3 regions of the Dorea sp. BIOML-A1 genome follow, and region 1 is predicted to be linked to each of the others. Evidence: predicted binding sites of a transcription regulator. Region 1 holds the regulator's gene; each other region holds the start of a gene.

The links. The regulator Rex, encoded in region 1, represses fermentation and respiration genes when NADH is low (regulators of the CRP and FNR family bind a similar motif). The targets are predictions, from matches to a motif close to ATTGTTAANTANTTAACAAT.
Region 2: the regulator Rex is predicted to act here: its motif matches at 4,904-4,923, upstream of GT508_RS01030 (trans-4-hydroxy-L-proline dehydratase activase).
Region 3: the regulator Rex is predicted to act here: its motif matches at 2,450-2,469, upstream of GT508_RS05215 (aminoglycoside phosphotransferase family protein).

What each region holds. Positions count from the first base shown of each region.
Region 1 is NZ_WWSA01000005.1:6,634-17,747, reverse strand. It holds gene alr (alanine racemase) at 1-477, opposite strand, end outside; gene GT508_RS03410 (NAD(P)H-hydrate dehydratase) at 480-1,982, opposite strand; gene GT508_RS03405 (redox-sensing transcriptional repressor Rex) at 2,084-2,725, opposite strand; gene abc-f (ribosomal protection-like ABC-F family protein) at 2,891-4,825, shown strand; gene GT508_RS03395 (NADP-dependent isocitrate dehydrogenase) at 4,937-6,136, opposite strand; gene GT508_RS03390 (GntR family transcriptional regulator) at 6,176-6,829, opposite strand; gene GT508_RS03385 (2-isopropylmalate synthase) at 6,844-8,235, opposite strand; gene ilvA (threonine ammonia-lyase) at 8,393-9,607, opposite strand; gene ftsY (signal recognition particle-docking protein FtsY) at 9,629-10,582, opposite strand; gene smc (chromosome segregation protein SMC) at 10,592-11,114, opposite strand, start outside.
Region 2 is NZ_WWSA01000002.1:38,014-49,127, forward strand. It holds gene clpP (ATP-dependent Clp endopeptidase proteolytic subunit ClpP) at 1-505, shown strand, start outside; gene clpX (ATP-dependent Clp protease ATP-binding subunit ClpX) at 532-1,791, shown strand; gene lon (endopeptidase La) at 1,884-4,214, shown strand; gene yihA (ribosome biogenesis GTP-binding protein YihA/YsxC) at 4,261-4,866, shown strand; gene GT508_RS01030 (trans-4-hydroxy-L-proline dehydratase activase) at 5,025-5,933, shown strand; gene hypD (trans-4-hydroxy-L-proline dehydratase) at 5,938-8,316, shown strand; gene GT508_RS01040 (hypothetical protein) at 8,519-9,295, shown strand; gene GT508_RS01045 (chloride channel protein) at 9,319-10,566, shown strand; gene GT508_RS01050 (potassium channel family protein) at 10,636-11,049, opposite strand.
Region 3 is NZ_WWSA01000008.1:53,642-64,755, reverse strand. It holds gene GT508_RS05225 (hypothetical protein) at 1-86, opposite strand, end outside; gene GT508_RS05220 (cell wall hydrolase) at 315-1,487, shown strand; gene GT508_RS05215 (aminoglycoside phosphotransferase family protein) at 1,569-2,324, opposite strand; gene adhE (bifunctional acetaldehyde-CoA/alcohol dehydrogenase) at 2,577-5,204, opposite strand; gene GT508_RS05205 ([FeFe] hydrogenase, group A) at 5,388-7,124, opposite strand; gene GT508_RS05200 (NAD(P)-binding protein) at 7,118-8,950, opposite strand; gene GT508_RS05195 (bL17 family ribosomal protein) at 9,245-9,781, opposite strand; gene GT508_RS05190 (DNA-directed RNA polymerase subunit alpha) at 9,872-10,831, opposite strand; gene rpsD (30S ribosomal protein S4) at 10,861-11,114, opposite strand, start outside.

The DNA of each region.
Region 1 (11,114 bases):
CAGGTTCGGCAGTTTACTGATCTTTGCGATTTCTTCGGCATTCTCCTCTGTAATCTGGAATCCCAGTCTTGCCATTCCAGTGTCAAGCTTAATATGTACATAGACTTTACAGCCCATGGCTTCTGCAAGCTCTGACACTTCTTTTGCCATCTCATAACTATAGACAGTCATACGTACTTCATTGCGGATCATCGTATCCCACTGATCCGGGAAAATGCATCCAAGAACCAATACCGGTTTCTTCAAACATGCATCTTTTAATAAAATAGCTTCATCCAGCGTAGCTACTGCATAACCCCAGATATAATCCTTGGGTTCCAGAAGCTTTGCAATCTGAACGGCACCATGTCCATAACCATCCATCTTGATGACTGCCATCATCTGTGTATCTTTCTGAATATTTTTCTTCATCATCTCTATATTATATTCAACCGCATCTAAATCGACTCTGGCTAAAACTCTTGTATAATGTTTCACTGCTATTCATCCTCCAGTTTCATTAATGCTTTACTGATATATTCTATCAGATCTCTTGCCATTACACTATATACGCCTTTTTCAAATTTTGCAAGGTCACCGGCCAAACCATGTACATATGTACCTAATCTGGCTGCTTTTTTCGTATCTTTTTCCTGCACCATAAAGCCTGCGATCACACCGGCCAGCACATCTCCCGAACCGGCTTTTGCCATCGCACTGTTCCCGGTAAGATTCAGGCAGATTTCATTTGCCTTATCTGCGATCAGTGTTCTGGAATCTTTTAATACACAGGTTACCTGATATCCGTCAGCGAATTTCTTCAGGATCTGTATCCGGTCTTCTCTAAGATCTTCCACAGGGATGCCTGTAAGTCTAGACATCTCTTTCATATGCGGCGTAAATATGAACTTCCGGTCTGCCAGCCGATCAAGAAGATCTTTGTTATCTGACAGAAGATTTAACCCGTCTGCATCGATCAGGCATGGAACATCCACGTACTCTATAACCGTCCGCAATAACTTCTCCGATGTTGTACTTCTTCCAATGCCGGAACCAATACACACACCGTCTGCCCACTTAAGAAGCTTTAGTACTTCTTCTTTATTAAATTCATCATAAGCCGTTATGATTGCTTCCGGCAGAAGTGTCTGCAATATCTCGCGGTTGTCCTTTGGTGTATAGATTCTGACAAGCCCGGCTCCTGTCATATAAGCCGCATGAGCATTCAAATATGCTGCACCTGCCATACCCTTACTTCCAGCGATCACAAGAAGCCTTCCATAACTTCCCTTATTAGAATCTTCCGGTCTTTCCGGAAGCATTCTACGATATTCTTCTCTTCCAAAAGAATGGATCACATCTGCATCCTGTAATAACGGCTCATGCGAAATGCCAATCTCTGCTACTGTCACTCTTCCTGCATATGCTCTGCCCTGCGCCAGCTCAAGGCCGATCTTTTTCACCTCGAATGTCACTGTATCATCTGCGTGGAATGCACAACCAAGCACACATCCCGTAGAGGCTGAAAGTCCTGATGGGATATCTACTGCAAATTTTGTACCCTGCATCTGATTCATACGTTCAATCACCTGACGATATGTACCTTCAATCTTACGGCTCAGTCCGACTCCGAACACGGCGTCTATCACTATGCTGTAGCTGTTATCCTGCGGGATATCTTCCGTGATCTTACCACCACATTCTTTAAGACGTCTTATCTGTTCCCGTGTCTCCGGTGTACAATGCTCTGGATTGCCGACCAGATAAGTATCCACAGAACACCCCATATTCTTCAAGATCCTGGCGATGGCAAATCCATCTCCACCATTATTCCCTGATCCACATACCACACAGACAGAAGAAAGATCCAGATTCTCACTTTGCATCGTCTGTACACAGGCATTTGCTGCACGCTCCATTAATTCCAGTGATGCAATGCCCAGTTCCTGAATCGTGTACTGATCGGCAGCCTTCATCTGCGCAGCATTAACCAGAAGTTTCATATATTCATTCATCTCCCATCAGATATATCTCTGCAACAAAAGAACGTGTAAAAATATGTCCGTATTCCAGACTACTCCTACACGCTTTCTTGTATTATAGTTTATTTATGGTCCTCTTTGTAACGACTGATATTGTATGACAACTGCATCAGACTTTCTGACAGATGCACATTCTCAACAACAACATTATCCGGAAGGTTCAAATCTGTATGTGCAAAGTTCCAGATCGCACGTACTCCGTTCTCAACCAGCATATTCGCAACTTCAATTGCTTTCTCTTTCGGAATCGTCAGAACTGCAATATCAATCTCATTATTCTGAACGAACGTTTTAAGATCATCCATCATACGGATCGGAACTCCACGGATGGATACTCCCTGAAGTCTTGGATTCACATCAAAGATTCCTTTCAGAATGAATCCACGGTTCTCGAAGGCTGCATAATTAGCCAGTGCCTGCCCAAGATTACCTGCACCAATGATAATAATATTGTGGTCTTCTTCCAATCCTAATATCTTTCCAATCTCTGTGTATAAATACTTAACATTATAACCGTATCCCTGTTGTCCGAATCCTCCGAAATTATTAAGATCCTGACGGATCTGGGATGCTGTTACTTTCATCCGCTTACTCAGATCGTTCGAAGAAATCCGCTCTACACCATTTTCCAACAGTTCGCCCAAATATCTGTAATACCTCGGCAATCTTCTTATGACCGCACGAGAAATCTCTCTTTCTTCCAATGTTTTCACCCTTCCAATCATAGTCTAAAATAATTATATAAAATTGAAAGATTATTGTCAAACTATTGTTGAATTTTATGCAATTTCCGTTATAATAAAGTAGCATGTGTAAATGCATTTTGAGAATACCAACGTATCAATTATCCATAACTCAGGAGGAAATATATGATATTAGCATGTCACGGGATCCAGAAATCTTTCGGTGAACACCTCATCGTCAGAGATGGATCCTTCCATATAGAAGATCACGAAAAAGCAGCTCTTGTCGGACCGAACGGTGCCGGTAAGTCCACTCTGCTCAAAATGATTGTAGGCGAATCAGCCCCGGATGACGGCAACGTCATCCTGACAAAAGGTAAGACACTTGGCTATCTTGCCCAGCATCAAGAGATGCAAAGCGGTAATACGATCTATGAAGAAGTCCGCACCGCAAAGGCCGATATAATCGCTATGGAGCGCCGTATCCGCGAGATCGAGATGGAACTTAAGCATCTCTCCGGCGACGCCCTGAACGACCGTCTGGAAACTTACAACCGCCTTACGGCCGCTTTCGAACGTGAGAACGGCTATTCTTGCGAAAGTGAGATCACCGGTGTGTTAAAGGGACTTGGATTTACGGAAAATGATTTCACCAAACCCGTCGACACTCTCTCCGGAGGACAGAAAACCCGTGTATCTCTCGGCAAGCTTCTGTTAACGAAACCAGACATTTTGCTTCTTGATGAGCCAACCAACCATCTGGATCTGAATTCAATTGCATGGCTTGAATCCTATCTTCTAAACTATCAGGGAGCTGTGCTGATCGTGTCTCATGACCGTTATTTTTTGAACAAAGTTGTCACTAAAGTTCTTGAAATCGAGCTTGGAGAACTTCGTACTTATATGGGAAATTACAGCGACTATGCAGCAAAGAAGCAGCAGCTTCGCGACATACGCCTGAAGGAATATCTTAACCAGCAGCAGGAAATCAAGCATCAGGAAGCGGTTATCGAAAAGCTTCGTTCTTTCAACCGCGAAAAATCCATCAAACGTGCCGAAAGCCGCGAAAAGATGTTGGAAAAGATGCAGACCATCGAAAAACCGATAGAAGTTAATACAGATATACATCTGAAACTGGAACCATCCTGTGTAAGCGGCAATGATGTTCTGACTATTGAACATTTAAGCAAATCTTTCCCCGGACAGGAACTTTTTACAGACGTTAATCTCGAGATCAAACGTGGTGAACATGTCGCAGTAATCGGTGATAACGGAACAGGAAAGACTACGCTTCTTAAGATCTTAAACCGAGTGGTATCTGCTGATTCCGGTACTTATACACTTGGCTCCAATGTTAAGATTGGCTACTACGATCAGGAACATCATGTCCTTCATATGGAGAAAACAATTTTTGACGAGATTTCCGATGATTATCCGACTCTTACGAATACGGAAATCCGGAATGTGCTTGCAGCATTTCTTTTTACCGGTGATGATGTCTTCAAACAGATCAGTTCTTTGAGCGGTGGGGAACGCGGACGTGTATCTCTTGCGAAACTGATGCTCTCTGAAGCAAATTTCCTGATCCTCGACGAGCCGACCAACCACTTGGACATCGCATCCAAAGAAATCCTTGAGAATGCTTTGAATGATTATACCGGCACTGTACTTTATGTCTCTCATGACCGTTATTTCATCAATCAGACTGCATCACGGATTCTGGATCTTGTCAATCATACATTTGTAAATTATATCGGAAATTATGACTATTATCTGGAGAAAAAAGAAGAACTCACTACTGCATATGCCGGAGAAGCCTCTACACCTTCATCCGTTTCAGATAACAGTACAGACAAGAATGTATCCGAGTCAAAACTCAGCTGGCAGGAGCAAAAGGAAGCCCAGGCAAGACTTCGCAAACGTCAGAATGAACTAAAAAAGACTGAAGAACGTATCGGCGAACTGGAAGACCGTGATAGTGAGATCGATGCCCTGATGATTCAGGAAGATATCTTCACCAACTCTGTAAAATGCCAGGAACTTGCAAAAGAAAAAGCCGCAATAGCGGAAGAATTAGAAGAATTATACATGAAATGGGAGGAATTAGCGGAAGACGCTTAAACGCCTGATTTATAACTTTTTAACCCGCTCCAGAAGCTTCTGGGGCGGGCTTTTATATTGCCATGCATTCGTAAGGAGCTGCCGGTGGCAGGTCCTGTAGATATATATTATCTATTTTAATTTTTCAGCAATTGCCTTAATAAATCCTTCGCTGTTCAATACGGTTGGATTTTCCAGTGTCGTGATCAATGCCAAATCTTTCGTCATCTTACCTTCTTCAATGGTATCAATGGTTGCTTTTTCAAGCTTATCTGCGAATGCTGCCAATTCGGCATTTCCATCCATCTCACCACGTTTTCTAAGAGCACCTGTCCATGCAAAAATTGTAGCTACAGAGTTTGTAGAAGTCTCTTCCCCTTTCAGATGCTTGTAATAATGACGTTGTACAGTTCCATGAGCTGCCTCATATTCATAATTTCCATCCGGTGATACCAGAACAGATGTCATCATTGCAAGAGAACCAAATGCGGAAGAAACCATATCACTCATTACATCTCCGTCATAGTTCTTACATGCCCAGATATATCCGCCTTCTGATTTCATAACTCTTGCAACCGCATCATCGATCAAAGTATAGAAATATGTAATTCCGGCTTCTTTGAACTTCTCGGCATAATCTTTGTCAAAGATTTCCTGGAAAATATCTTTGAATGTATGGTCATACTTCTTAGAGATCGTATCTTTTGTTGCGAACCACAGATCCTGCTTTGTATCCAATGCATAATTAAAGCAGCTTCTCGCAAAGCTTTCAATAGATCCGCATAAGTTATGCATTCCCTGTGCAACACCCGGTCCTGCATAGTTGTGTACCAGTTCCCTGGTCTCTGTGCCGTCTTCTGCCGTGTATACCAGTTCTACTTTTCCAGGTCCAGGAATCTTCATCTCTGTATTTTTATATACATCTCCATATGCATGTCTTGCAATAGTGATTGGTTTTTTCCAGTTTTTTACACATGGCTCAATGCCTTTTACAACAATCGGTGCACGAAATACAGTTCCGTCAAGTATTGCACGGATCGTTCCGTTCGGACTCTTCCACATTTCTTTCAAATCATACTCTTTCATACGTGCCGCATTCGGTGTGATTGTTGCACATTTTACTGCAACTTTATATTTCTTGGTTGCATTAGCAGCATCGATTGTTACCTGATCATCTGTCTCATTTCTATGTTCCAGACCCAGATCATAATATTCTGTGTTCAGTTCAATATATGGCTCCAGAAGATCTTCTTTGATCATCTTCCAGAGAATTCTTGTCATCTCGTCTCCGTCCATCTCTACGATCGGTGTTGTCATTTTAATTTTTGCCATGGTATTTGTCTCCTTTCTATCTGTTCGCGGCATCTTTTATTATTCTTCCAGATGCAGATTTTCCATCACGTGTAATATATGTTCATTTGCAAGCTGTTCTGCTTTTGCCGCATCTTTTGCCTTGATTGCTTCCAGGATTTCTCTGTGTTCTTCTATTGATTTCTCGGCACGCTCCGGTGCTTCAATAGACATCGTCCTGGCAAGCTGTACATACTTGTGAAAATCTGTTAATACATGTTCCAGGATCCTGCTGTTGGATGCCTCATACAATATCTTATGAAACTTACCATCCATTTCTGACATCTGTTCAATCTGTCCGGATCCCTTCTTATGCAAATGAAATTCTGACAGAAGAATCACTTCTTCCAGTTCTTCAATCTGCGCATCCGTAATATATTTCGTTGCCCAGTTGGCACACAGCCCTTCCAGTTGCGAACGTATCTTATAGATATCTTTCACATCTTTTCTGGTAATGGCTGTCACATACGCACCTTTATTCGGAATGATCGTAACCAGTCCTTCTAACTCCAATTGTCTTAAGGCTTCTCTTACCGGTGTTCTGCTTACCCCCAGTTCTTCACCGATTGTTACTTCCCTTAATTCTTCATGATTTTTATATACCCCATTCAGAATATCTTCCCGCAGATGCCGGAACACTCTTCCTCGTAAGGATCTGTCCTGATATTCTTCCATTAAAAACACCTCTGCTATATCAATTCCACACCAATTCTCTTACAGTTTTCGTCGATAACTCTGATCAACTCATCGTCTGTAAGAACGGTTACTCGTCCTTCTTCATACTGCTTATCTACCCATTCTTTTACAGAACTTACAAGTTCTGAGTTCTTATCTACTTTCTTGTCCTCCGGCAGCTTAAAATATGTATTGATCCAGTGTGCAATACCTGCAAGTCCGGATGTGTTAGATATTGCAACAAGCGGAGGACGGTTCAGGAATTTTCCGGTATCAAATACGTTGTAGATCTCTTCATTCTTCAATAAACCATCTGCATGGATTCCAGCCCTTGTTACATTAAAGTTCTTACCAACAAAAGGTGTTCTTGAAGGAATATGATATCCGATCTCTTTCTCATAATAATCTGCAAGCTCTGTGATAACTGTTGTATCCATCCCATCCAGTGTGCCACGAAGCTGTGCATATTCGAACACCATCGCTTCCAGTGGTGTATTACCGGTACGCTCTCCGATTCCAAAAAGTGAACAGTTCACACCGCACGCACCATAAAGCCATGCTGTCGATGAATTGCTGACTGCCTTATAGAAATCATTATGTCCGTGAAATTCGATCAGTTCGCTTGGAACACCGGCATGTACTCTGAGTCCATAGATGATTCCCGGAATAGATCTTGGTATTACAGCTCCCGGATAGTTGACCCCGTATCCCATGGTATCACAGACACGGATCTTGACCGGAATCTTATACTCATCCATCAATTTCATAAGTTCCAGACAGAATGGAATGACGAATCCATAGATGTCGGAACGTGTGATATCTTCCAGATGACATCTCGGGCTGATTCCTGTCTCAAGACATTCTCTTACGATAGACAGATAATGTTCCATTGCCTCACGTCTTGTCATCTTTAGTTTATAGAATATATGATAGTCCGAACAGCTTACCAGAATACCAGTCTCTTTCATTCCGATCTCTTTCACCAGTTCGAAATCTTTCTTGCTCGCACGGATCCAGCTTGTTATCTCCGGGAATTTATAATCCTTTTCCATGCATTTGTAGACTGCGTCTCTGTCCTTTTTACTATAGAGGAAGAATTCACACTGTCTGATCTTTCCCTTCGGACCACCCAGACGATGAAAATAATCATATAATGTTACGATCTGCTCAGTACTGTACGGGGCACGTGATTGTTGGCCATCTCTGAATGTTGTATCTGTGATCCAGATCTCATCCGGCATACAATGCGGAACAATTCGGTCATTGAATGCGATTTTCGGAATCTCGTCATAATGGAACAGATTACGAAATACATTCGGTGTCTTCACATCCACCAACGGGTACATGTGCTCTTCCAGTTGCAATAAATTTGTATGATCATCCAGGTATACTTTCCTGTTTTCCATTTTCCATCGCCTGCTTTCTAAAATATTTTTTCGTAGTAAAGTACTAAATTCAACATGTATAATTGTATACAATAATACATGTGTTGTCAAGTTCTATTATGGATATTTATTCAAAAAAAATGATTATGGGGATTCCATAATCATTTTTTATATATTATTAATAAAGTTTTGCGTTAACTTCTCTTGGACTTAAGCCCTCGTCTTCTAAGGCTTTCATAATCTGGTGTTTGTGTTCGGTTCCGAATGCTTCCAGAGTGATTCGAAGTTCTACTGCTGCGTTTCGGTTGGTACTTACGAACTGGTTATGCTCCAGTTTGATTACATTACCATTTGCTTTGGCGATTGTAGCTGCAACGCGTACCAGTTCACCCGGCTTGTCCGGAAGAAGTACAGATACAGAGAAGATTCTGTCTCTCTGGATCAGTCCGTGCTGTACGATCGAGGACATTGTAATCACATCCATATTACCACCACTTAAGATGGATACGACTTTCTTTCCTTTCAGATCAAGCTGTCTGAGCGCCGCTACTGTCAGAAGGCCTGAATTTTCTACGATCATCTTGTGATTCTCTACTACATCGAGGAATGCACCGATCAGATCATCATCTGCAACTGTAATAACTTCATCTATATTCTTTTCTGCATATGGGAAGATCTTTTCTCCGACACGTTTTACAGCTGTACCATCAGCGATCGTATTGGCACTTGCAAGTGTTACCGGATGTCTTTCTTTCAATGCCTCTGTCATGCTTGCAGCGGCAGCCGGTTCTACACCGATTACTTTGACATTCGGATTCAGCATCTTGGTAAGTGTCGAAACTCCTGTGATCAGACCGCCGCCACCGATTGGTGCGAGAATATAATCTACGTCCGGAAGTTCTTCAAAGATTTCCATTGCAATACTTCCCTGTCCCGTTGCAACATCCAGATCATCGAAAGGATGTACGAATGTGTATCCTTCTTCTTCTGCAAGTTTCATTGCATATGCACAGGCATCATCATAGACATCTCCGTGTAATACGACTTCTGCTCCATAGCTCTTTGTACGATTTACTTTGATCAATGGTGTAACTGTCGGCATAACTACCGTTGCCTTGCAGCCGAATTTCTTTGCTGCATATGCCACGCCCTGTGCATGGTTACCTGCAGACGCAGTTACAAGACCTTTCTTTCTGTCTTCTTCGCTCATTGTACTGATCTTGTAATATGCACCACGTACTTTATAAGCACCTGTATACTGCATATTCTCTGGTTTCAGATAGACATCAGCACCTGTCTGTTTGCTTAAGTATTCACTGTATACCAGCTTAGTTGGCAGGGTTACTTCTTTTACGATTGCACTCGCCTGTTTGAATTTTTCTAATGTTAACATCTCGTACTTCCTCTCTTCCTCTTATTCGTTTTCTGAAACCTCTTCTGAAGCCTCATCATCTTTCGGTCTTTCGAATAACGCATTCACGAAATCATCTGCATCAAATTTCTGCAAATCGTCAATAGTCTCTCCCACACCGATATATTTTACCGGAACGCCCAGCTCTGCATGGATGGCAACTGCGATTCCTCCTTTTGCGGTTCCATCCATCTTTGTCAAAACGATCCCTGTAATCTCTGCCACATCGTTGAATTCCTTCGCCTGCTGCAGGGCATTCTGTCCTGTTGTTGCATCCAGAACAACCAATGTCTCTCTGTATGCCTCAGGGAATTCCCGGTCAATGATCTTATTCATCTTTCTGAGTTCTTCCATCAGATTCTTTTTATTGTGCAGACGTCCGGCTGTATCGATCATCAGCACATCTGCATGCCGCGCCTTTGCTGCCGCAACAGCATCAAACACAACCGATGCCGGATCAGATCCCTCCTGTCCGCCGATCAGCTCTGCCTGCGAACGGTTCGCCCATTCTTTTAACTGTTCTCCGGCCGCCGCACGGAATGTATCGGCCGCTGCAATTACAACTTTCTTATTCTCTGCACGAAGCTTTCCTGCAAGCTTTCCGATCGTTGTAGTCTTTCCTACACCATTGACACCGATTACCATCACTACGGATGTGCGGTTTTCAAATTCATATGCTGTTTCTCCGATGTCCATCTGTTCTTTGATACTTTCGATCAGAAGTTCCCGGCATTCCATTGGTTCTTTGATGTGTTTTTCTTTTACTTTTGCCTTCAGATCATCCAGAATATCATATGTTGCCTGTACACCAAGATCTCCCATGATCAGAACCTCTTCCAGCTCCTCGTAAAAGTCATCATCGATACGGGAGAATCCGTGAAAGATGCTGTCCATTCCTGATACAATATTGTCTCTGGTCTTACCAAGACCGGCAACCAGTTTTTCAAAAAATCCCATATCTTCCTCCTATTTATCCAGTTCATTTTCAAGCAGGCTGACAGATACCAGTGTAGATACACCTTTTTCCTGCATAGTGATACCATACAGTCTGTCTGCCGCCGTCATTGTTCCACGTCGATGTGTGATTACTATGAACTGCGTATACTTTGTTAACTTGTGCAAATATTGTGCAAAACGGTCTACGTTATTATCATCCAGTGCCGCTTCGATCTCATCCAGCAGACAGAACGGTGACGGCTTCAGATTCTGGATCGCAAAAAGAAGTGCTATCGCTGTCAATGCTTTTTCTCCACCGGACAACTGCATCATATTCTGCAGCTTCTTTCCAGGCGGCTGGGCAATGATCCGGATACCCGCCTCCAGAATATCCTCATCTTCCATAAGTTCCAGCGTTCCTTTTCCGCCTCCGAACATTTCCTTGAATACCTGATCGAACTCGGCTGCAATTCTGGCGAACTGCTCTTTGAACTGCTTACGCATGGCATTATCAAGTTCCTCGATAATCTGTTCCAGTGTTTCGGCTGCTTCT
Region 2 (11,114 bases), on a different contig from region 1:
AGACAGAATTATATTTCTGGGCGAAGAAGTAACAGATGTATCTGCAAGTGTGATCGTTGCACAGCTTCTGTTTCTTGAAGCAGAAGATCCGGAGAAAGATATCCATCTGTACATCAACAGTCCGGGAGGCTCTGTAACAGCCGGAATGGCAATTTATGATACCATGCAGTATATCAAATGCGATATTGAGACAATCTGTATTGGTATGGCTGCAAGTATGGGTTCATTCCTTCTTACAGGAGGAACAAAGGGCAAGAGACTTGCGCTTCCAAACTCTGAGATCATGATCCATCAGCCGCTTGGCGGAGCTCAGGGACAGGCAACAGAGATTCAGATCGCAGCAGATCATATCTTAAAAACTCGTCAGAAACTGAATCAGATTCTGGCAGAAAATACAGGACAGCCGTTAGAGGTCATCAACGCAGATACAGAAAGAGATAACTTTATGACTGCGGAAGAAGCCAAAGCGTATGGTCTGATTGACGAAGTCATCAAGAACCGCTAGGGCAGTCCTCAGACGAGGTGAAAAGTATGGCAGGAAAGAACGATGATCAGGTAAGATGCTCGTTCTGTAACAAGACGCAGAATCAGGTGAGAAAGCTGATCGCAGGTCCGAATGGGGCATATATCTGTGATGAGTGTGTGGATGTCTGCGCAGAGATTATAGAAGAAGAATTTGAATACGAGAACGGAAGAGAATGGAATCCGTTCTCGGATATCAATCTTTTAAAACCGGAAGAGATCAAAGCATTTCTGGATGAATATGTCATTGGTCAGGAAGAAGCGAAAAAAGTATTATCGGTAGCTGTTTATAATCATTATAAACGTGTAATGGCGGGAAGAAATATGGAAGTAGATCTTGGTAAAAGTAATATTCTCATGCTCGGACCGACAGGATGCGGTAAGACGCTTCTGGCTCAGACACTGGCAAAGATTTTGGGAGTACCGTTTGCGATTGCTGATGCAACAGCATTGACAGAGGCCGGATATGTCGGTGAAGATGTAGAAAACATTCTTCTGAAGATCATTCAGGCGGCAGACGGAGATATTGAACGTGCAGAGTATGGAATTATATATATTGATGAGATTGATAAGATTACAAGAAAATCAGAGAATCCATCGATTACCAGAGATGTATCGGGTGAGGGTGTACAGCAGGCGCTTCTGAAGATTATTGAAGGAACAGTTGCCAATGTACCTCCACAGGGAGGAAGAAAGCATCCGCATCAGGAGATGATCCAGATCGATACCACGAATATTTTATTCATCTGTGGAGGAGCCTTTGAAGGAATCGAAAAAATCGTTGAAAAACGTATCGATCAGAAATCAATTGGATTCAATGCAGAGATTGCAGAAAAGCATGAAGATGATGTGGACAGACTGCTTCAGCAGATTCTGCCGCAGGATCTTGTGAAATTTGGTCTGATTCCGGAAATCGTAGGCCGTGTACCGGTAACAGTAGCATTGGAAATGCTGGATAAAGATGCATTAATGAAGATTCTTACAGAGCCGAAGAATGCATTGACTAAACAGTATCAGAAGCTGTTGGAACTGGACGATGTAGAGCTTACATTTGATGATAAAGCACTGGAAGCAATCGCAGAGACTTCCCTGAAGAGAAAGACGGGAGCAAGAGGACTGAGAGCGATTATGGAAAGTATCATGATGGATATCATGTATAAAGCACCATCGGATGAGACATTAAAATCATGCCACATCACAGAAGATGTTGTAAAAGGAACAGGAGAGCCTGTATGTGAACATGCAGAACCTGACTCAGAAAGTGCATAATAAATGAAAAGAAAGACGGCGGGTGCGAAGAATAATTGTACCCGCTGATTTTATACCAAGATAATCCAGTCGGTGAACAGGAGTGTGAATATATGACAGGAGAAACCTATAGTCTGCCTATGGTTGCCTTAAGAGGACTTACGATACTGCCGGAAGAGGTCAGACATTTTGATGTAAGCAGGGAAAAATCACTGCAGGCGATTGAAGAGGCGGTAAAAAACGGCCAGAAGTTATTCGTCAGCGCTCAGAAGGATCTGGAAATAGAAGAGCCGGGAGCAGAAGATGTCTATCTGGTTGGCTGTGTTGTTACCATAAGGCAGGTAGTAAAATTACCAAAAAAAATGAGCCGTGTACTTGTATCCGGAGAAGTAAGAGCAAGTCTTGTAAGAATGGATAGTGAGACACCATATCTCCAGGCAACGGTAGTAGAACTGCCGGATGATGAAGTAGTATCCGGAGAGCGGGAAGAAGACGATCCAATGAACCGGGAAGCAATGATCCGTGGATTACAGGATGTCTTCAAAGAATATCTGTTAAAGAACCCAAAGCTTTCAAAAGAACTTGGCATGCAGGTGGAATCCATTCATGATCTGAAATACCTGACAGATGTGATTGCTGCAAATATGCCGTTTTCATTCGAAGATGCGCAGGAACTGCTGGAAGAGACGAACGTTATGAGACGGTATGAACTTCTGCTATATAAGATTGTGAATGAGATCCAGGCACAGAAAGTAAAAGAAGAGATCCAAAGTAAGGTGAAAGAACGTGTGGACAAGAATCAGAGGGAATACATCCTACGGGAAGAACTGAAAGTAATCCGTGAGGAACTTGGTGATGACAATACCATGTCGGATGCGGATGAATTCCAGCAGGCGGCAGATGCATTGAAAGCTTCGAAAGAAGTAAAAGAAAAGCTGAACAAAGAAATCAAAAGATTCCGCAATTCCATGAATTCCCCGGCGGAAACAGGCGTTATCCGGACCTATATCGAAACAATGCTTGAAATGCCATGGGATAAAACTTGCAAAGAGCATAAAGATATTGCATTTGCAAGACAGGTACTGGATGAAGATCATTACGGTCTGGAGAAAGTAAAAGAACGAGTACTTGAATATCTTGCAGTACGGGCGCTTACGAAAAAAGGCGAAGCACCGATCATCTGTCTTGTGGGTCCTCCGGGAACCGGTAAAACTTCGATTGCGAAATCTCTTTCCAGGGCGTTGAAGAAGCCGTATGTGAGAATTTCGCTTGGAGGTGTCCGTGACGAAGCGGAAATCCGGGGGCACAGAAAGACTTATGTAGGAGCAATGCCGGGAAGAATCGCAAATGGAATGAAACAGGCAGGAGTCAAGAATCCACTGATGCTGTTGGATGAGATAGATAAAGTCAGCAATGACTATAAAGGAGATACATTCTCAGCACTTCTGGAGGTTCTGGATGGCGAACAGAATAATAAGTTCGTAGACCATTATCTGGAAGTGCCGATGGATCTGTCGGAAGTGTTATTTATCACAACGGCAAACAGCCTGCAGACCATTCCAAGGCCGCTTCTTGACCGTATGGAAGTCATTGAGGTTACCAGTTATACAGAAAATGAAAAACTGCATATTGCGCAGGAACATCTGATTCCAAAGCAGATCGAAAAGCATGGACTGAAAGCAGATCAGCTGACCATCAGTAAAAATGCGATTTGGAAGATGGCAAGAAATTACACAAAAGAAGCAGGGGTCAGACAGTTGGAACGTAAGATCGGTGATATCTGCCGTAAATCAGCAATGGAGATCCTTGAGAAAAAGAAGAAATCCATTCATGTGACAGAGCGGAATATGGAACACTATCTGGGTAAGGAACTTTACAGTTATCAGATGGCAAATGAAGAAGATGAAGTTGGTATTGTGCGTGGACTCGCATGGACCAGTGTCGGCGGTGATACACTCCAGATCGAAGTGAATATGATGCCGGGAGAAGGAGAAATCCTGCTGACCGGACAGCTTGGCGATGTCATGAAAGAGTCCGCGAGAACCGGTATCAGTTATATCCGTTCCGTAAGCAAAGAGCACGATATTACAGATGATTTTTTTAAGAAACATGATATACATATCCATATTCCGGAGGGAGCCGTTCCAAAAGACGGACCATCTGCCGGTATTACAATGGCAACTGCAATCATGTCTGCGGTGACAGGAAGAAAAGTACGGGCAGACCTCGCTATGACAGGAGAGATTACACTGCGCGGACGTGTACTCCCGATCGGAGGGCTGAAAGAAAAGCTTCTGGCTGCAAAAAATGCAGGAATGAAGACCGTACTTGTCCCGGCAAAAAATGAAAGAGATGTTGAGGAAATTTCAACAGAGATTACAAAGGGACTGGAAATTAAATTTGTAACACACATGAATGAGGTGCTGAAAGAAGCACTTGTATAGTCAGATCTTCTGGCACGGGTCAGAAGATGGATCAAAGGAGAAATATATGATAATCAGAAATATTAATCTGGAAACCGTATGTGGAATCACCAGCAAACTTCCGGAGAATACACTTCCGGAGATTGCATTTGCAGGAAAATCCAACGTAGGAAAGTCATCCCTGATCAATGCGCTTATGAACCGCAAATCATACGCAAGAATATCTGCAACACCGGGAAAGACACAGACGATCAACTTCTATAATATTAATGAGGCATTATATCTGGTCGACCTGCCGGGTTACGGATATGCGAAGGTATCCGAACAGGAGAAGATCAAATGGGGACAGCTGATCGAACGTTATCTGCACGGGTCGAAGCAGTTGAAAGTAGTATTCCTTCTGATCGATATCCGTCATAAACCATCCGGTAACGACAAGATGATGTATGAGTGGATCGTGTCACAGGGATTCCATCCGGTGATCATTGCAACAAAACTCGATAAGATCAAACGCAGCCAGAAAGACAAACAGATCAAGATTGTAAAAGAAGGTCTGGGAGTGTTACCGGGAACAATTGTCATCCCGTTCTCATCAGTGACGAAACAGGGACGTGATGAGATATGGGAGCTGGTGGAAAGAAATTATCTGAATACTCAGGAGAATGAAGAATAGACAGAATCCATTTCAGATGGTAATTAATGAGATAAAGTTTGTCAAAGGATTGACAAACTTTATCTTTTTTGTTATGATTAGACTAAAGTACAAACATTGGTCTAAAACGGGTAAAAAATGTGAAAATAACAAGTATAATAAGAGGAAAGGAGAATATCATGGATCTGATAACCAATATCCAGAAGTATTCTATTCATGACGGGGACGGAATCCGTACGACCGTATTTTTTAAGGGATGTCCGTTAAAGTGTGTGTGGTGCCATAATCCTGAGACACAGCGCTTCGAGCAGGAAATTCAGTATGATGCGGAGAAATGTACCGGTTGCGGCGTATGCGCAAAAGTCTGTCCGAACGGCGCGGTTACCATGGAAGACGGAAGACCGAAGCTGGATAAAAAACTTTGTAAGCTCTGCGGAAAATGTGAGAATTTCTGTACACAGGGAATCCGGGAGATCGTTGGCCAGGAATATCCGGTAAAAACACTTGTAAAGGAACTGATGAAAGATCTGATGTTCTATGAACAGTCCGGCGGTGGAGTTACACTTTCCGGTGGTGAAGTGATGACTATGTCTACAGATTATGTACTTGCGATCGCAAAAGCTTTGAAGAAAGAAGAAGTATCGCTTACAATTGATACATGCGGATATGTTCCGTATGAGAAGTTCGAAGCAATCCTTCCATATGTCGATACATTTTTATATGATGTAAAGGTAATGGATCCGGAATTACATAAGCAATATATCGGAGTAGACAATAAACTGATCTTAGATAATCTTGTAAAACTTTCAGATGCAGGAGCAAGGATATACATCCGCATCCCTACTGTTAAGGAAGTAAATGGAAACGAAGAGAATATGAAAGAGACGATCCGTTTCCTGAAAGAACACGATATTCATCCGGCACAGGTTAATTTGCTGCCATATCATAATACGGGAAGCAGTAAATATCCGAAGCTGGATATGGAATATAAAGGTAATGACTTGAATGCACCGACAAAAGAAGAGATGGAGGGGTTTGTGAAACTCTTCCAGGAAGCAGGTTTTTCTAACACAAAGATAGGAGGTTAAAACAATGGCTGAAAAAAGAGGCATGAACGAAAGAATCCAGAAGTTAAGAGAACTGAGTGTTACAACACCGGTACACATCGATCTGGAAAGAGCAAAGATCGAAACAGATTTTTACAGAGAAAATGACGGAAAATATTCTATCCCGGTTATGAGAGCTATGGTGTTAAAAGAGTATTTTTCAAAGAAGACACTTTACCTTGGAGACGGTGAGCTGATCGTAGGAGAGAAGGGAAAAGATCCACAGGCATCTCCGACATTCCCGGAACTTTGCTGTCACAGCGTTGAGGATATGACAGTTATGAGTGAGCGTGATCTGGTATCCTTCCACACAACAGAAGAAGACAGAAAACTCCAGGCAGAAGAGATCATTCCGTTCTGGAAGGGAAGAACTATGAGAGAGAGACTTCTGGCTTCCATGACTCCGGAATGGAACGACTGTTACGCAGCAGGTATGTTCACAGAATTTATGGAGCAGAGAGGACCGGGACATACATGTGGTGGAGAACAGGTATTTACAACAGGATATCTGGACTACAAAGAGAAGATCAAAAAGACAATGGATGCTCTTGATTTTATGAATGATCCGGATGCTCTGGATAAAATGGAAGAGTTAAAAGCCATGGATATTTCCTGCGATGCAGTGATTATTCTTGGTGAGAGATATCATGAATTAGCACTAGAGCTGGCAGAAAAAGAGGCTGATCCGGTACGTAAAGAAGAATTAAAACAGATTGTAGCCAACCTGGAGGTTGTACCGGCACATGCACCACAGACATACTGGCAGGCAATCCAGTTATACTGGTTCACACATCTGGCAGTTACAACAGAACTGAACCCATGGGATGCATTCAGCCCGGGACGTCTTGACCAGCATCTGATCAAATATTATGAAGCAGATACAGAAGCAGGAATTCTGGATGATGAGAGAGCAAAAGAACTGTTAGAGTGCTTATGGGTGAAATTCTACAATCAGCCTGCACCGGTTAAAGTAGGTATCACATTAAAAGAAAGTGCCACATACACAGACTTTGCAAATATCAATACCGGAGGAGTTACACCGGACGGACGTGATGGTGTCAATGCAGTCAGCTACCTGATCCTTGACTGTATGGACGAGATGAAGTTGGTTCAGCCAAACTCTAACGTAACGATCAGTAAGAAGACCCCTGCACGTTTCCTGAAGAGAGCATGCGAGATCTCAAGAAAGGGATGGGGACAGCCTGCGTTCTACAATACAGAAGCACAGACCATGGAGCTTATCAATGCAGGAAAATCACTGGAAGATGCACGCCGCGGCGGATCTTCAGGATGTGTTGAGACAGGAGCATGGGGAAGTGAAGCATACATCCTGACAGGATACCTGAATATTCCAAAAGTATTCCAGCTGACACTTTATAATGGATTTGACAAGGAATCCGGAAAACAGCTCGGCCTTAAGACCGGTGAAGCAAAAGATTTCAAGTCTTATGATGAATTATGGGATGCATTCCAGAAACAGCTGAAACATTTTATTGATATTAAGATTCGCGGAAACAATGTGATCGAGAAATTATATGCAGAGAATATGCCGGCACCTTGTCTGTCAGTGGTAACAAATGACTGCATCAGCAATGCAAAAGATTACAATGCAGGTGGAGCAAGATACAATACAAACTATATCCAGGGTGTAGGTATCGGAACAGTTACCGACTGTATCACATCTGTTAAGTATAATGTATTCGATAAGAAGAATTTCACAATGGAAGAGCTGCTTGAAGCTATGGATCATAACTTCGAAGGTTATGATGCAATCTTCCGTATGGTACATGACAAGACACCGAAGTATGGTAACGATGATGATTATGCAGATTCTGTTATGCAGGATGTATTTAATCTGTATCATGACCTGATCACAGGACGCCCGACCATGAGAGGCGGAAAATACGGAGTAGATATGCTTCCTACTACATGTCACGTATACTTCGGAGAAGTGATCGGAGCAACTGCAAACGGAAGAAAAGCGAATGTACCTGTATCGGAAGGTATCTCTCCAGAGAAGTCTGCTGATACAAACGGACCTACAGCTGTTATCAAGTCATGCTCTAAGATGGATCACCTTGCAACAGCAGGAACACTTCTGAACCAGAAGTTTACGCCTGATGTTGTTGCCGGAGAAAAAGGTCTTGAGAATATGTCAAGCCTGATCCGCAGCTACTTTGCAATGGACGGACATCACATTCAGTTCAATGTCATCGACAGACAGACACTGATCGAAGCACAGAAACATCCGGATGATTACAGAGACCTGATCGTTCGTGTTGCCGGATACAGTGACTTCTTCCGTAACTTAAGCAAACCGTTACAGGATGAGATCATCAACCGTACAGAACAGTCATTTGAATAAAATGAAATCTGCAGGGTAAACCTGAAGATAATTAAAAAATAAAAAAGTCCTTAGGCAGGAATCGTGATGCCGGCTGTTGCCGGATGTATAAATTCTTGTTTAAGGACTTTTTTTCAGGCCTGGCAGCAAAAATATGATATGATATTAGTGAACGTAGAAATACGGATAAAAAATATGTTAAGAAAAGAGATGGAGAAAAGTTATGAATCTAAAAGGAATGAATTTGAAAAAGGAAAGGACGAAAATTCAGATGGTGCTGACGGTTCTCGTTATACTGTCGGTAGTCAGACAGTTTTTCCTGGGAAATTACCACAATATGTTTCTGGGAATTCTGACCCTGTTTTTGTTCATGGTACCCGCTGTATTAGATCAGACACTGGGAGTAACGATTCCGGTAGGACTGGAGACGGTGATTCTGATTTTTATCTTTTCGGCAGAAATACTGGGAGAGATCAACGCATTTTATGTTAAGATTCCTGTTTGGGATACCATTTTACATACGACAAACGGTTTTCTTATGGCGGCAATTGGATTTGCACTGATCGACCTGTTTAACAGAAGTGACCGGTTCTCAATTAAGATGTCTCCGTATTTCGTGGCATTTTTTGCATTTTGTTTTTCGATGACAGTCGGTGTATTGTGGGAGTTCTTTGAATTTTCAATGGACTGGTTCTTCGGACTGGATATGCAGAAAGACTGGATCCTTCCATCGATCAGCTCTGTGAAACTCAACCCGACAGGTGCAAATGTCCCGGTGCATGTGGACATCCAGTCAGTGGTGATCAATGGCGAAAAATGGAATCTGGGTGGATATCTGGATATCGGAATAGTGGATACGATGAAAGATCTGATGGTGAATTTTATCGGAGCGGTGGTGTTCTCGATCATCGGAATTCTATATCTGAAGCACCGTGGCAAGGGAAAACTTGCGGCATCACTGATCCCGCAGGTAAGAGACGAGAAGGAGCAGAAGAGATAAAAAGAACCGGATAAGAGTGGATTATGGAAAAGAATATACAGAAGATCAAAATAAAGAACCAATTGGAATTATGGGCATTCTGTGCAGTCATAGGAACTGTGGCGGGAGCTTTGGTCTGGGCATTGCTGAAGATCATGGCATCAGGAACAGAAATGATATGGGAGTGGATACCGGAAAGAATTCATATTCCGTATTATACAGTGCTCGTGTGTACTGTGGGCGGAGCCATTATCGGGATATTTCGAAAGTTATACGGGGATTATCCGGAAGATATGGAAACCGTCATGGGAAAAGTAAAGAAAGAAAAAAGATACGAATATAAAAATATGCTGGTCATGATGATCGCAGCACTGCTGCCGCTTCTGATCGGAAGCAGTGTAGGTCCGGAGGCAGGACTTACCGGGATTATCGTAGGCTTATGTTACTGGGCAGGAGAGAATCTGAAATTTGCAAAACAGAATACAAAGGAATATTCACAGATCGGTGCAGCCGTTTCCCTTAGTGTGTTATTTCATGCGCCGTTATTTGGGATCTTTGAGGTGGAAGAAGATCCGGATATGCAGCTGGCAGAGCTTGGAAAAGGATCGAAGATCTTCATATATGGAATTGCACTTGCAGCCGGAACCGGAAGCTATGCGGGACTTTCCGCTTTGATGGGCGGAGGAATGTCCGGTTTTCCGTCATTTGATGCAGTTGCGGTACAGAGAATCGATTATGTGATGATGCTTGTGTATATGTTCTGTGGATGTGTACTTGCATATTTTTATGAGACGACACATACGGTAACCGGAATCATTGCCGGAAAAATTCCGGGTGTCGTAAAAGAAATTCTGGCGGGGTTATGTCTGGGTGTGATCGGAATGTTGATACCGGCAGTGATGTTTTCGGGAGAAGAGCAGATGGGTGTCCTTATGAAAGAGTATGCCGGTTATATGGCGATAGCATTGATCGGCGTAGCATTTCTGAAAATCATATTGACAAATCTCTGTATCCAGTTTGGATTAAAAGGAGGACATTTTTTCCCGGTTATTTTTGCGGGAGTATGTCTGGGATACGGACTTGCGATGCTGTTCTTCGGACAGCAGGGGGACAGTCATGTTGTATTTGCGGCGGCGATTGTAACATCGACACTTCTGGGCGGTATCATGAAGAAGCCGCTGGCGGTGACCATGCTTTTGTTCCTGTGTTTTCCGGTGAAGATATTTATATGGATATTTATTGCAGCAGCAGTGGGAAGTAAATGTGTGAAGAAGATGGGAAAAGAAGTATAGTGAAAATACCCGTTATCAGTATGTATTTCGATGATGCAAACAGGAATACATATTGACAGCGGGTATTTTTTAACGGAATTTGCGGACTTTCTGCGAAATATGTTCCAGTTCCTCTTTTGAAAGCTCCGGGAGCCGTTCCAGCTTATCCATGAACATAGCAAGTGTTTCTTTTTGCTGCATTTCAACCAGTTGTGTGTAGAAGTTTACGACAACACCTGTGACGATCGCAACGACAAAAATAGTGTAAATCGTGAGCAGGACGGAACAGATCTTTCCAATCAGTGTGACGGTAACAATGTCTCCAAATCCGGCGGTAGAGATGACGGCGTAACAATACCACAGCGCATCACCATAGCGGTGGATATCCGGTTCGACAAGCCGGATAACGGCGGCATCGGCCAGGAGGAAGAGGACAAAACCTAAAAGAATATGATCTGCCCGTGTACGTTTTAAAATTCCCCATAAGATTCTGAGTTTTTTCATAATCTGCTTCTCCTTGTATCCGTGTAAAAACTGATTTAAGTATATCATGAAATGCGTAAAAGTGT
Region 3 (11,114 bases), on a different contig from region 1:
GAATCTGTAAGTTCTGTTTTTACCCACGGATAGATCTTATCGCAGATATTTTCATATTTATAATTTTCTTCTTCATATTTTTTCATATTAAATATTCCTCTCTCACTTAGACATTCTCATTATTTATTTTATACACAAATCTCCTCTGTGTAAACCTTTTCCGGATTTGTTTATATAAAGTTTTAAATACCTTTAATCTGTCGAAAGAAACAAAAAACTTCTGTCTCTTCTTATGTTTCCGGTCAAAAATTTGCTTTATCTTATGTTTTGTAGTATAATAGATACGCATTCGCGAAAAGGGAAAGGATATGTTTATGATAAGTATGAAAAAGAAACGAGCATTACGATCGGCTTTGGCAATTACCATCTGTACCGTAACAATTGCTTCTGTTAATACTCCAGTATATTCGGCACCTTCCACAGATGAATTGGAAAGTACCACCTCTGGTTTAAAAGGTGAGTTAAATGATTTGAACAGCCAGTTATCTTCCTTAAGTAAGGAACTGGACAATACTTCAAGCCAGATTGAGGATTTATCTGCTAAGGTTGAAAAATCCAAGCTGGATCTCGCTTCTGCGCAGCTTGATGAAGAAGCGCAGTATGATTCGATGAAAGACCGAATCAAATTCATGTATGAAGGCGGCGGCGCATCTCTGGTTCAGATTCTTCTTACTTCAGAAAGTATGGGAGATTTCCTGAACAAGGCTGAATATGTTGCCACTATTAGTCAGTATGATCGAAAGATGCTGGAAGAATTACAGCAGGTTCGCAGTAATGTAGAACAGAAACAGAATGACCTGGAACAGCAGCAAAGCAAGCTTTCCGGCCTTCAGGAGACATTAACCAGCAAGCGTAATGAATTAAATTCAAAAATTTCATCTACTTCCGGGGAACTGGCAGATTATCAGGCACAATTAGACCGTGCCAAAGCTGCTGAGGAAGCATTAAAGCTTGCACAGAACGATGAAGTCTCAGGATCTGTAAAGACAGATGACGCAAAAAATACTGAGACAAGCAACACTAATACCAATACGAATAACGCGAATAAAAATAATCAGACAGCATCAACAAATACAAATAACGCAAATAAGAACAACACTACCAACACTAATTCTCCAACTGTTAATAATGGTAATTCAACTCCGGCTTCAACCACAGATGTTGCCCTGTTAGCGGCAATTCTCCAGTGTGAAGCAGGCGGTTATGACGGAATGTTAGCCGTTGCAACTGTTATAATGAACCGTGTGGCAAGTCCGGCATATCCGAACAATTTGCGCGCAGTCATTTACCAGTCCGGTCAGTTTGCCCCAACCTGGAACGGTTCATTGAACCGTGTTCTCAGCAAAGGTGCTTCCTCAACTGCTTATTCTGTTGCCCAGGCAGCACTTGGCGGCGCAAGACATTCTGCAGTTATAAACTGTTTACAGTTCCGCTCAGCATCTACCGGCGTATCTGGTATAAATGTTGGTGGAAATGTATTTTTCTGATTTTTATCAGTTGATTTTGTCTCTTATGTATATTATGAAATAAAAAACAAGCCTCGTTCGGAGGCTTATTTTTTGTACGATTTATTCATACTCCATAACATCGATCCATTTCATCAGAAAATCTTTTTCCAGCCGGATATCTTTCTCAAGTTCTGCGGCAGCAACAATTGGAAGCCATTGTTCTACATACTGTCTTGCGGTATCGCTTTTCTTACAGAATAACTTAAGATAAAGATCTGCACTCTCCTGATCGTGTAATGCAAACAGCAAATATGTCATTGCCGCATCTGCGCTTGCATTTCCCTGTGAAGCATGTGCCCAGTCAATCACAGTCATCTTTCCGTTCTTTTCAACAATTACGTTACTTGGATTAAAATCACCATGACACAATTTTGTATGTCTCGGCATAGATTCCAATCTAGTCAAAAGTTCATAACGCTCTGTTGCATCCAAAACTTTCAGATTTCTTATCTTATTTGCGAGTTTATCTTTTAATTTCGGTAATGTTTCTGCCGTTTTACTCTGTACTTTCAGCTGAAGATCTACAAAATCTGACATATATTTTTCAAGATTGGCACGGTCAATTTTCATCATTTCTTCCAAAGTTTTTCCTTCCCGGTTCTCAATGACCAGCGCCCATTCCCCATTAATCTGAGTTACCTCTTTTAGTTTCGGAATATCCAATCCTGTTTCTTCAACTTTCACAGTATTCAATGCTTCATTAAATACTGCTGACTTTGGATGATCTGTTACAAATATTTTAACAACACCCTCCTCGGTCTTATAAACTGATTTGTAAGGTCTCTCTACGATCAAATTCTTCTTTTCGAGCTTCATACAGATTCCTCCTTTTTATTGAATCTTTTGCCCTTTTCCTTCTTGTTATCTGTATTATATACCTTATTGTCAGATTTTTAAATAGTTTTTGATATTTTTTTCACCATTTTTCATCCTGCATATTTATTGTTATTTTTTTATCAATATTTTGACATAAGAAAAAGTGCAACGTCACACGCTGCACTTTTCCTATGCTCAATACATTATCCAATCTACAAACAAAAACTCATGGATATTATATTTACGCCTTTTTTATTTTCCATAATAGCATTTCAGGTAGATTTCTTTCATCTCACTCATAAGAGGATATCTTGGGTTAGCTCCTGTACACTGGTCGTTGAATGCCTGCTCTGTCATATCATCCAATGTATCCAGGAAGTATTTCTCATCTACACCGTAATCTTTGATTGTCTTCTTAATGCCAATCTTCTCTTTGAGTTCTTCCAGTTTAGCGATGAAGTTCTCAAATACTTCTTCATCTGTCTTACCTTTGCATCCTGCAAAACGTCCTAATTCTGCGTATCTTGCAAGTGCATGTGGATACTGATACTGAGAGAATGTTCCCATTCTTGTAGGTACTTCTGCAGCATTGTAACGCATTACATCTGTCAGGATTACAGCGTTAGCAATACCGTGTGGCAGGTGATGGAATGCACCAAGTTTGTGAGCCATAGAGTGGTTCAGTCCAAGGAATGCATTTGCGAATGCCATACCAGCCATGCATGAAGCGTTAGCCATCTTCTCTCTTGCGATTGGATCATTAGCACCATTCTCATATGCAGATGGTAAGTAATCAAATACTGCTTTTACTGCCTTCATAGCAAGACCATCTGTAAAGTCTGTAGCCATGATAGATACATATGCTTCGATTGCATGTGTCATTACGTCGATACCAGATGCACTTGTCAGTCCCTTAGGTGCTGTCATTGCATTGTCAACATCTACGATAGCCATGTTTGGCATTAATTCGTAGTCTGTGATAGGCCATTTTACTCCTGTATCAGCATCTGTGATGATTGCGAATGGAGTTACTTCTGAACCTGTTCCTGAAGATGTTGGAATAGCTATAAAGTAAGCTTTCTCTCCCATCTTAGGGAATGTGTATACTCTCTTACGGATATCCATGAAGTCCATAGCCATATCTTCGAATTTTGCTTCCGGATGCTCATACATTAACCACATAATCTTTCCGGCATCCATTGCGGATCCACCACCAAGAGCGATGATCGTATCTGGCTCAAATGCTCTGATCTGTTCTACACCTCTTCTAGCGCACTGCAGAGTTGGGTCTGGAGCAACTTCAAAGAAGCATGTATGCTGGATTCCCATCTGATCTAATTTATCTTCGATCGGTTTTACATAACCATTCTTGTACAGGAAACTGTCTGTTACGATGAACGCTTTCTTCTTATGCATTACAGTTCCGAGTTCATCTAATGCTACAGGCATGCAGCCTTTCTTAAAGTATACTTTCTCAGGTGTTCTAAACCACAGCATGTTTTCTCTCCTCTCTGCAACTGTCTTGATATTGATCAGGTGTTTCACACCTACGTTCTCAGATACAGAGTTTCCTCCCCAAGAACCACATCCAAGTGTAAGAGATGGAGCAAGTCCGAAGTTGTAAAGGTCTCCGATACCACCCTGTGATGAAGGTGTATTGATCAGGATACGGCAAGTCTTCATAGCCTGCTGATGTTTCTCAATCTTTTCTGTCTGTGATGGGTGGATGTAAAGTGATGATGTATGTCCGTATCCACCATCTGCAACAAGCTGCTCAGCTTTTGCAAGAGCCTCATCAAATGTCTTAGCTCTGTACATAGCCAGTACAGGAGATAATTTCTCATGTGCAAATTCTTCTGAAATATCAACAGATTCTACTTCTCCGATCAGGATCTTTGTAGCTTTCGGTACATCTACACCGGCTAATTTTGCAATCTCATATGCTGATTTTCCAGGAATCTTATTATTTAACGCACCGTTAATGATAATTGTCTTGCGGACTTTATCAAGTTCTTCTCCCTTCTTAAGGAAGTAGCATCCACGGTATGCAAATTCTTTCTTAACTTCATCATAGATGCTGTCCAGTACAGTTACTGACTGTTCAGAAGCACAGATCATACCATTGTCAAATGTCTTAGAATGGATGATGGAGTTAACTGCCATCTTGATATCTGCGGAATCATCAATGATAACAGGTGTGTTACCAGGTCCAACACCAAGTGCCGGTTTTCCTGAAGAATATGCAGATTTAACCATTCCAGGACCACCTGTTGCAAGGATCTCATCAGCATCTTTCATAACTGTTGTTGTCAGCTCTAATGACGGAACATCGATCCATCCGATGATTCCTTCCGGTGCTCCGGCTTTTACTGCTGCATCAAGAACAACTTTCGCTGCCGCAATTGTACATGCCTTTGCTGCCGGATGTGGACTGATGATGATTGCATTTCTTGTTTTCAAACAGATCAGTGTCTTAAAGATTGCTGTTGATGTAGGGTTTGTAGTTGGGATAACCGCTGCTACCAGACCAACTGGTTCTGCAATCTTTTTAATTCCGTATGCTTTGTCTTCTTCAATCACACCACATGTCTTGTCATTTTTATACTTATTATAAATATACTCTGCTGCGTAATGATTTTTGATGATCTTGTCTTCTACAAGACCACGTCCTGTCTCTTCTACTGCCATCTTAGCAAGCGGGATACGCATCTTATTTGCTGCCATCGCTGCTTCGAAAAAGATTTTGTCTACCTGTTCCTGTGTGTAAGTAGCAAATTTTTTCTGAGCTTCTCTCATTGCTTTCATCTTAGCTTCGAGAGCTTCTACATTATCAATAATCTCTGGTACTGCGTTTTCTTTTTTCTTTGTCGCCATGTTGATTATCCTCCTGTGAGTTTTTGTTTGTTTCGATGGTCTTAGTATAACCGTTTGTTAATTCTTTGTCAATATGTTTTTGATATTTTTTTCACATATTTGATAATTCTTTAACAGATTGCTTTTACCACCTCTTTCACTCTACACAAAGAAGCTGCCACAGGCAGCTTCTTCTGTACACATTGATATTTAAAAACGTTCCAAATTGTGCTCAGTATGTAACAGCATGTGTGATTTCGGCGAATTTGGTTTTACAAAATATTCTTCATACATTTTTTGTACATCATGATTTTCATGCGAAAATCTGCGTTTTGCATTCTCATCCAGATGATAGAGTTTACGTCCTCTTTCGTATGCCATCTCCCTTCCATCATGAATCGGCTGTCCACCGCCGCCTACACATCCTCCGGGACAAGCCATGACTTCTACGAAGTCGTAATGTACTTCCCCTTTGTTAATACGGTCCAGAAGTGCCCGTGCATTGCCCAGACCACTAACTGCAGCCGTTCTGACAGTTACATTGTCAATCTGGAAATCCGCCTCCTGGATTCCCTCATTCTCATTGAATCCTGTACTTCTTACCGCTTTAAATGCATCTTCCGGCGGATTCTCACTCTTAAGCAGATAGTATGCCGTACGAAGAGCTGCCTCCATGACACCTCCTGTTGCACCAAAAATTACACCTGCTCCTGTTCCATCCTGCATCGGCCGGTCACTTTCTATATCTGACAGTGTATCCGGACTGATATGCGCTGATTTGATCATCTTTGTCAGTTCTCTCGTCGTAATAACCGTATCAACATCATGTCCTGCGTACTCCTGATAGAACAGTTCCATCTCCTTTTCTTCTTTTTTTGCCACACATGGCATTACTGATACTGTGTAAATCCTCTGCGGTGATACTCCGAGCTTCTCTGCAAAGTAAGTCTTCATCACAGCTCCGAACATCTGCTGCGGTGATTTTGCCGTTGAAAGCTGTCTCACCAGATGTGGATACTGTGATTTGATAAATCTAAGCCATCCCGGGCAACAGGAAGTAAACATCGGACGCTCTTTCAATTCCCCTGCAGTAAATCTGTGCAAAAATTCCGTCCCTTCTTCCATAATTGTCAAGTCAGCCGAAAATGTGGTGTCAAAAGCATAGTCGACTCCCATTCTCTTCAAAGCGTCAAGGATCTTTCCAACTGTTGCTTCATCATCAGAAAGTCCAAATTCCTCACCCCATGCTGTTCTGACAGCCGGAGCTACCTGTGCAACTACAATCTTATCCGGATCTGCAATTGCATCCCATATATCTTCTGTATCATCTCTTACTCTTAACGCACCAACCGGACAATGTGTAATACACTGTCCGCATAATGCGCAGTCAGCTTCTTCTATTGTCCTGTGACCAGCCACATTGATCGTAGTTCTTGATCCTGTTCCTTCCACATCCCATACACCAAGTCCCTGTACTTTTTCACAAACCTGTACACAGCGCATGCATTTTATACACTTGGAAGAATCCCTGATCAATGGGAATTCTTTATTCCATGGCTGTCTTTCAATCTCCATTTTAAACGGAATATCTATAATATTCAGGTCATTTGCAACCGTCTGAAGACTACAGTTTCCACTTCTGGAACAGGTAACACATTCACAGTCATGCTGCGAAAGGATCAGCTCTACCGTTGTTCTTCTGTGTCTTCTGACTTTCGGACTGTTCGTATGAATGACCATACCTTCTTTTGCAACATTATTGCATGAGGTGATAAGTTTCTCTTTTCCTTCTAATTCCACTACACAGACACGACAGGCCGCAATTTCATTGATTCCTTTTAAATAACAAAGTTTCGGAATTGGAATTCCATTCTGGGATGCAGCTTCCATGATCGTGGTATTCTCTTTTACCGTTATCTCTCTTCCATCTATTGTAAGATTTACCATAATGTCTCTCTGCCTCCCTTAAATATACCGTATCCGAAGTGATCACAGCGAAGACATCTTCCTGCTTCCTGTTTCGCTTCTTTTTCTGTCATACAATTTTCCACTGCCTCAAAATCGCAGACTCTTTCACACGCTTCTCTTTCTGTAAGATTTACTCTTCCGCAAGGTGTACGATCATCCAGATGCGCTTCTGGAATATCAACGTCGCAGGAAATCTCATGATGATATCCAAGATACTCATCAATATTAGCTGCTACGACTTTTGCAGCTGCAATTGCCTTAATAACTGAAGCCGGTCCGCTTGCACAGTCTCCTCCGGCAAATACACCTGGAAGGTTCTCGAATGCTCCTGTGCTTTTGGTAACAATTTTCCCACGTTCAACCGGAATACCAGCCTGTTCAAAGTGATGTGTTTCGATATTCTGTCCGATTGCTACGATTAATACATCGCATGGTATGTAAATATCTTCTTCACCTGTAGGTTTGATGCTTGCTCTTCCGTCTCTGATTGAGCTCACCATCTGAGGGGTCACATAGATTCCTTTTACATGATGATTCTCATCTACATCAATGGATGACGGTGCTTTCAATGTCTGTAATTCAATACCTTCTGCAACTGCTCCGTCTATTTCTCCCGGAAGTGCAGTCATATCCGCAACTCTTCGTCTGTAAACGATACTTACTTTCTTGGCACCCAGACGTTTTGCTGTACGGACCGCATCCATGGATACGTTACCTCCACCGATAACAGCAACCTCTTTTCCTGTCAAATCCATAATCTGATTCTTCCCTACGTTACGCAGGAACTGTACAGCTGATAGGATTCCGTCTGCATCTTCATTTTCCAATCCTAATTTTTTATCTGTACTTGCCCCGATTGTAATCAGAACAACATCATATTCCTGTCTCAATTGCTGGATTGTAATATCCTGACCGATCTTCAGACCATTTTTCACCTGCACACCTGTCTTCAGTATCGCACGGATATCATCGTCAAGTCTGTCTTTCGGAAGTCTGTAGTTCGGAATACCATAACGAAGCATTCCTCCTAATTTCGGAAGCATCTCATATACAGTTGTCTGATGTCCCATTAACTGCAGATAATAAGCTGCACTCAAACCACCAGGTCCTCCACCAAGGATTGCAATCTTTTTTCCTGTATCCGGTGCACACTGCGGAGGATCAACTTCTCCCGCAAAATCTGCTGCTACACGTTTTAATCCACGAATATTAATAGAATCATCCACCATATTTCTTCTACATCTTGCTTCACATGGATGTTCACAGATAAATCCACATGTGGTCGGGAACGGATTATCTTTTCTCAGCAGACGGATCGCATCTGCATATCTGCCTTCACCTACCAGTGCAACATATCCCGGAATATCTACATGTGCAGGACATAAAGATACACATGGTACCGGCTGATTATAGGTACAGGTACATCTTCCGTTCTGGATATGTTCAACGTAATCATCACGATAACCGATCAATCCTTTGTATACCATATTAGCAGCCTCATATCCGATTGCACAGTCTGCTGATTCCATGATTGAAAGTGCAGTCTGCTCCATAATATCCAGCGTCTTCATAGTTGCTTTTCCATCCAGTACTTCACGGATGAAATTGTTCAATTGACCTAATCCGATACGGCAAGGTACACATTTTCCACAGGTCTGTGCATGACATAACTCAAGAAATGCTCTTGCCATATCTACAGGACATAATCCCGGAGGACTTGATTCGATTCTTCTTTCCAGATCTTTATAAAGGCCTTCCATTACGATCTTTGCTTTTTTGGGAGAGGCAATTTCCAGTCTGCTCATTCTTTATTCCTACCTTCCATCTGTTTGTTTTCAATTTACAGTACATATGAATTGCAATTATCAGTTTTTTGCACAATTCATTTCAAATGTGATATCGGTATTATATCATTTATTTGATAATTTGTAATCATATTTGTTAATAGTAGTAAATTTAACGCTATAGTCAGATTTTTAACAAATCTTTGATTATCTGTTTTACGAAATTTCCTGTCTGTCTTTTTTCTGTGTCATTTATGCAGAAAAAAACCTCACACATGATTGTGTGAGGTTTTCAATATTTTTATTGACTTCTAACTATACAAGTTCAATCAGAACTTCCATAGCTGCATCACCTTTACGCTGACCAATCTTAACGATTCTTGTGTATCCACCGTTACGATCTGCATACTTAGGAGCGATCTCATCGAATAATTTTGCTACAAGATCAACTTCTTTTGTATTTTTCTTCTTTCCAGCCTGTGCAGTTGGAACTTCCTTTACAGGATAAAGAACCTTCAGCATCTGACGACGAGCATGCAGTCTGCTTGGCATATCCTTTTTGATTGTTTTATCAACTTCGTCATATACAGTAACTTTCTTACCATCTACAACTTCTTTTACTCTCTTGCCATCTTTATCTTTGCGGGCAACTTTAGCTTTTACAGTAACTTCTTCGAAGTTATCTTTTTCTTTAACAGCTAATGCGATAAGTCCTTCAGCGATCTTGCGGATCTCTTTAGCCTTAGCTTCTGTTGTAACGATCTTACCGTTGTTCAGAAGTGCTGTTACCTGGTTTCTTAATAATGCTTTTCTCTGGCTTGATGTTCTGCCAAGTTTTCTATATTTTGCCATTTTAAATATCCTCCATTATAACACTTGGTTATGCTTCTTCGGGCTTACTAGCCAAATGCTCTGCCATGCACTTACGGGCTTACTGACAGATTATTCTTCACCTTTGCTGAGGCTTAAGCCTAACTCATCTAATTTTGCAAGTACTTCTTCCAGAGACTTACGTCCAAGGTTACGTACTTTCATCATATCTTCCGGTGTTCTGTTTGTCAGTTCTTCAACTGTATTGATACCAGCTCTCTTCAGGCAATTGTATGAACGAACAGAAAGTTCAAGTTCGTCAATGCTCATCTCAAGAACTTTTTCTTTTTCATCGTCTTCTTTTTCAATCATAACTTCAGCAGCCTGTGCTACTTCTGACAGATCAATAAAGAGTTTCAGATGTTCACTAAGTACCTTTGCAGCCAAACTTACAGCTTCATCCGGAAGCAGTGTGCCGTTCGTGTATACATCCAGTGTAAGTTTATCAAAGTCTGTAATCTGTCCGACACGGGTATTCTCTACTGTAAGGTTCACTCGTTCCACTGGAGTGTAGATAGAATCAATTGGAATCACTGCGATTGGCAGTTCGTCATTCTTATTCTTATCAGCACTCACGTAGCCTCTTCCATTTGTAATGGTAAGTTCCATATACAATTTGCTGTCTGCACCGCCGTTTAATGTAGCGATTACAGTCTCCGGGTTCATGATTTCAATATCCTGATCCACCTGAATGTCAGCTGCTGTTACAACTCCTTCGCCTTCGAACTCAATATAAGCAGTCTTAGGCTCATCAGATTCAGATGTGTTTTTGATTGCCAGAGATTTCAGGTTCATGATAATCTCTGTGACATCTTCCTTAACACCCGGAATAGAACTGAATTCATGAAGTACACCATCGATCTTAACCTGGCTGATTGCTGAACCAGGCAAAGATGAAAGCATAATTCTTCTAAGAGAATTACCTAATGTTGTACCATAACCTCTTTCAAGAGGTTCTACAACGAATCTACCATATTTCTTATCATCTGAAATATCAGTTATTTCAATATTGGGTTTATTAAAATCAAACACTAAGTCCACCTCCTGTGGGTTACGGTTTATTATTTAGAATACAACTCGACGATTAACATCTCATCTACAGGAACATCGATTGCTTCACGTTTTGGAAGTTCTTTTACTGTTCCTTTCAGACCTTCCAGATCAGCTTCTAACCATTCTGGAACAAGACGTCCGCCTGTAACCTCAACGATCTCTTTGTATCTTGGTGAGTTTTTCTTAGCTTCTTTGATTTCTACAACATCTCCTGCCTTTACAAGGTATGAAGGGATGTTGATCTGTTTTCCGTTTACAAGCA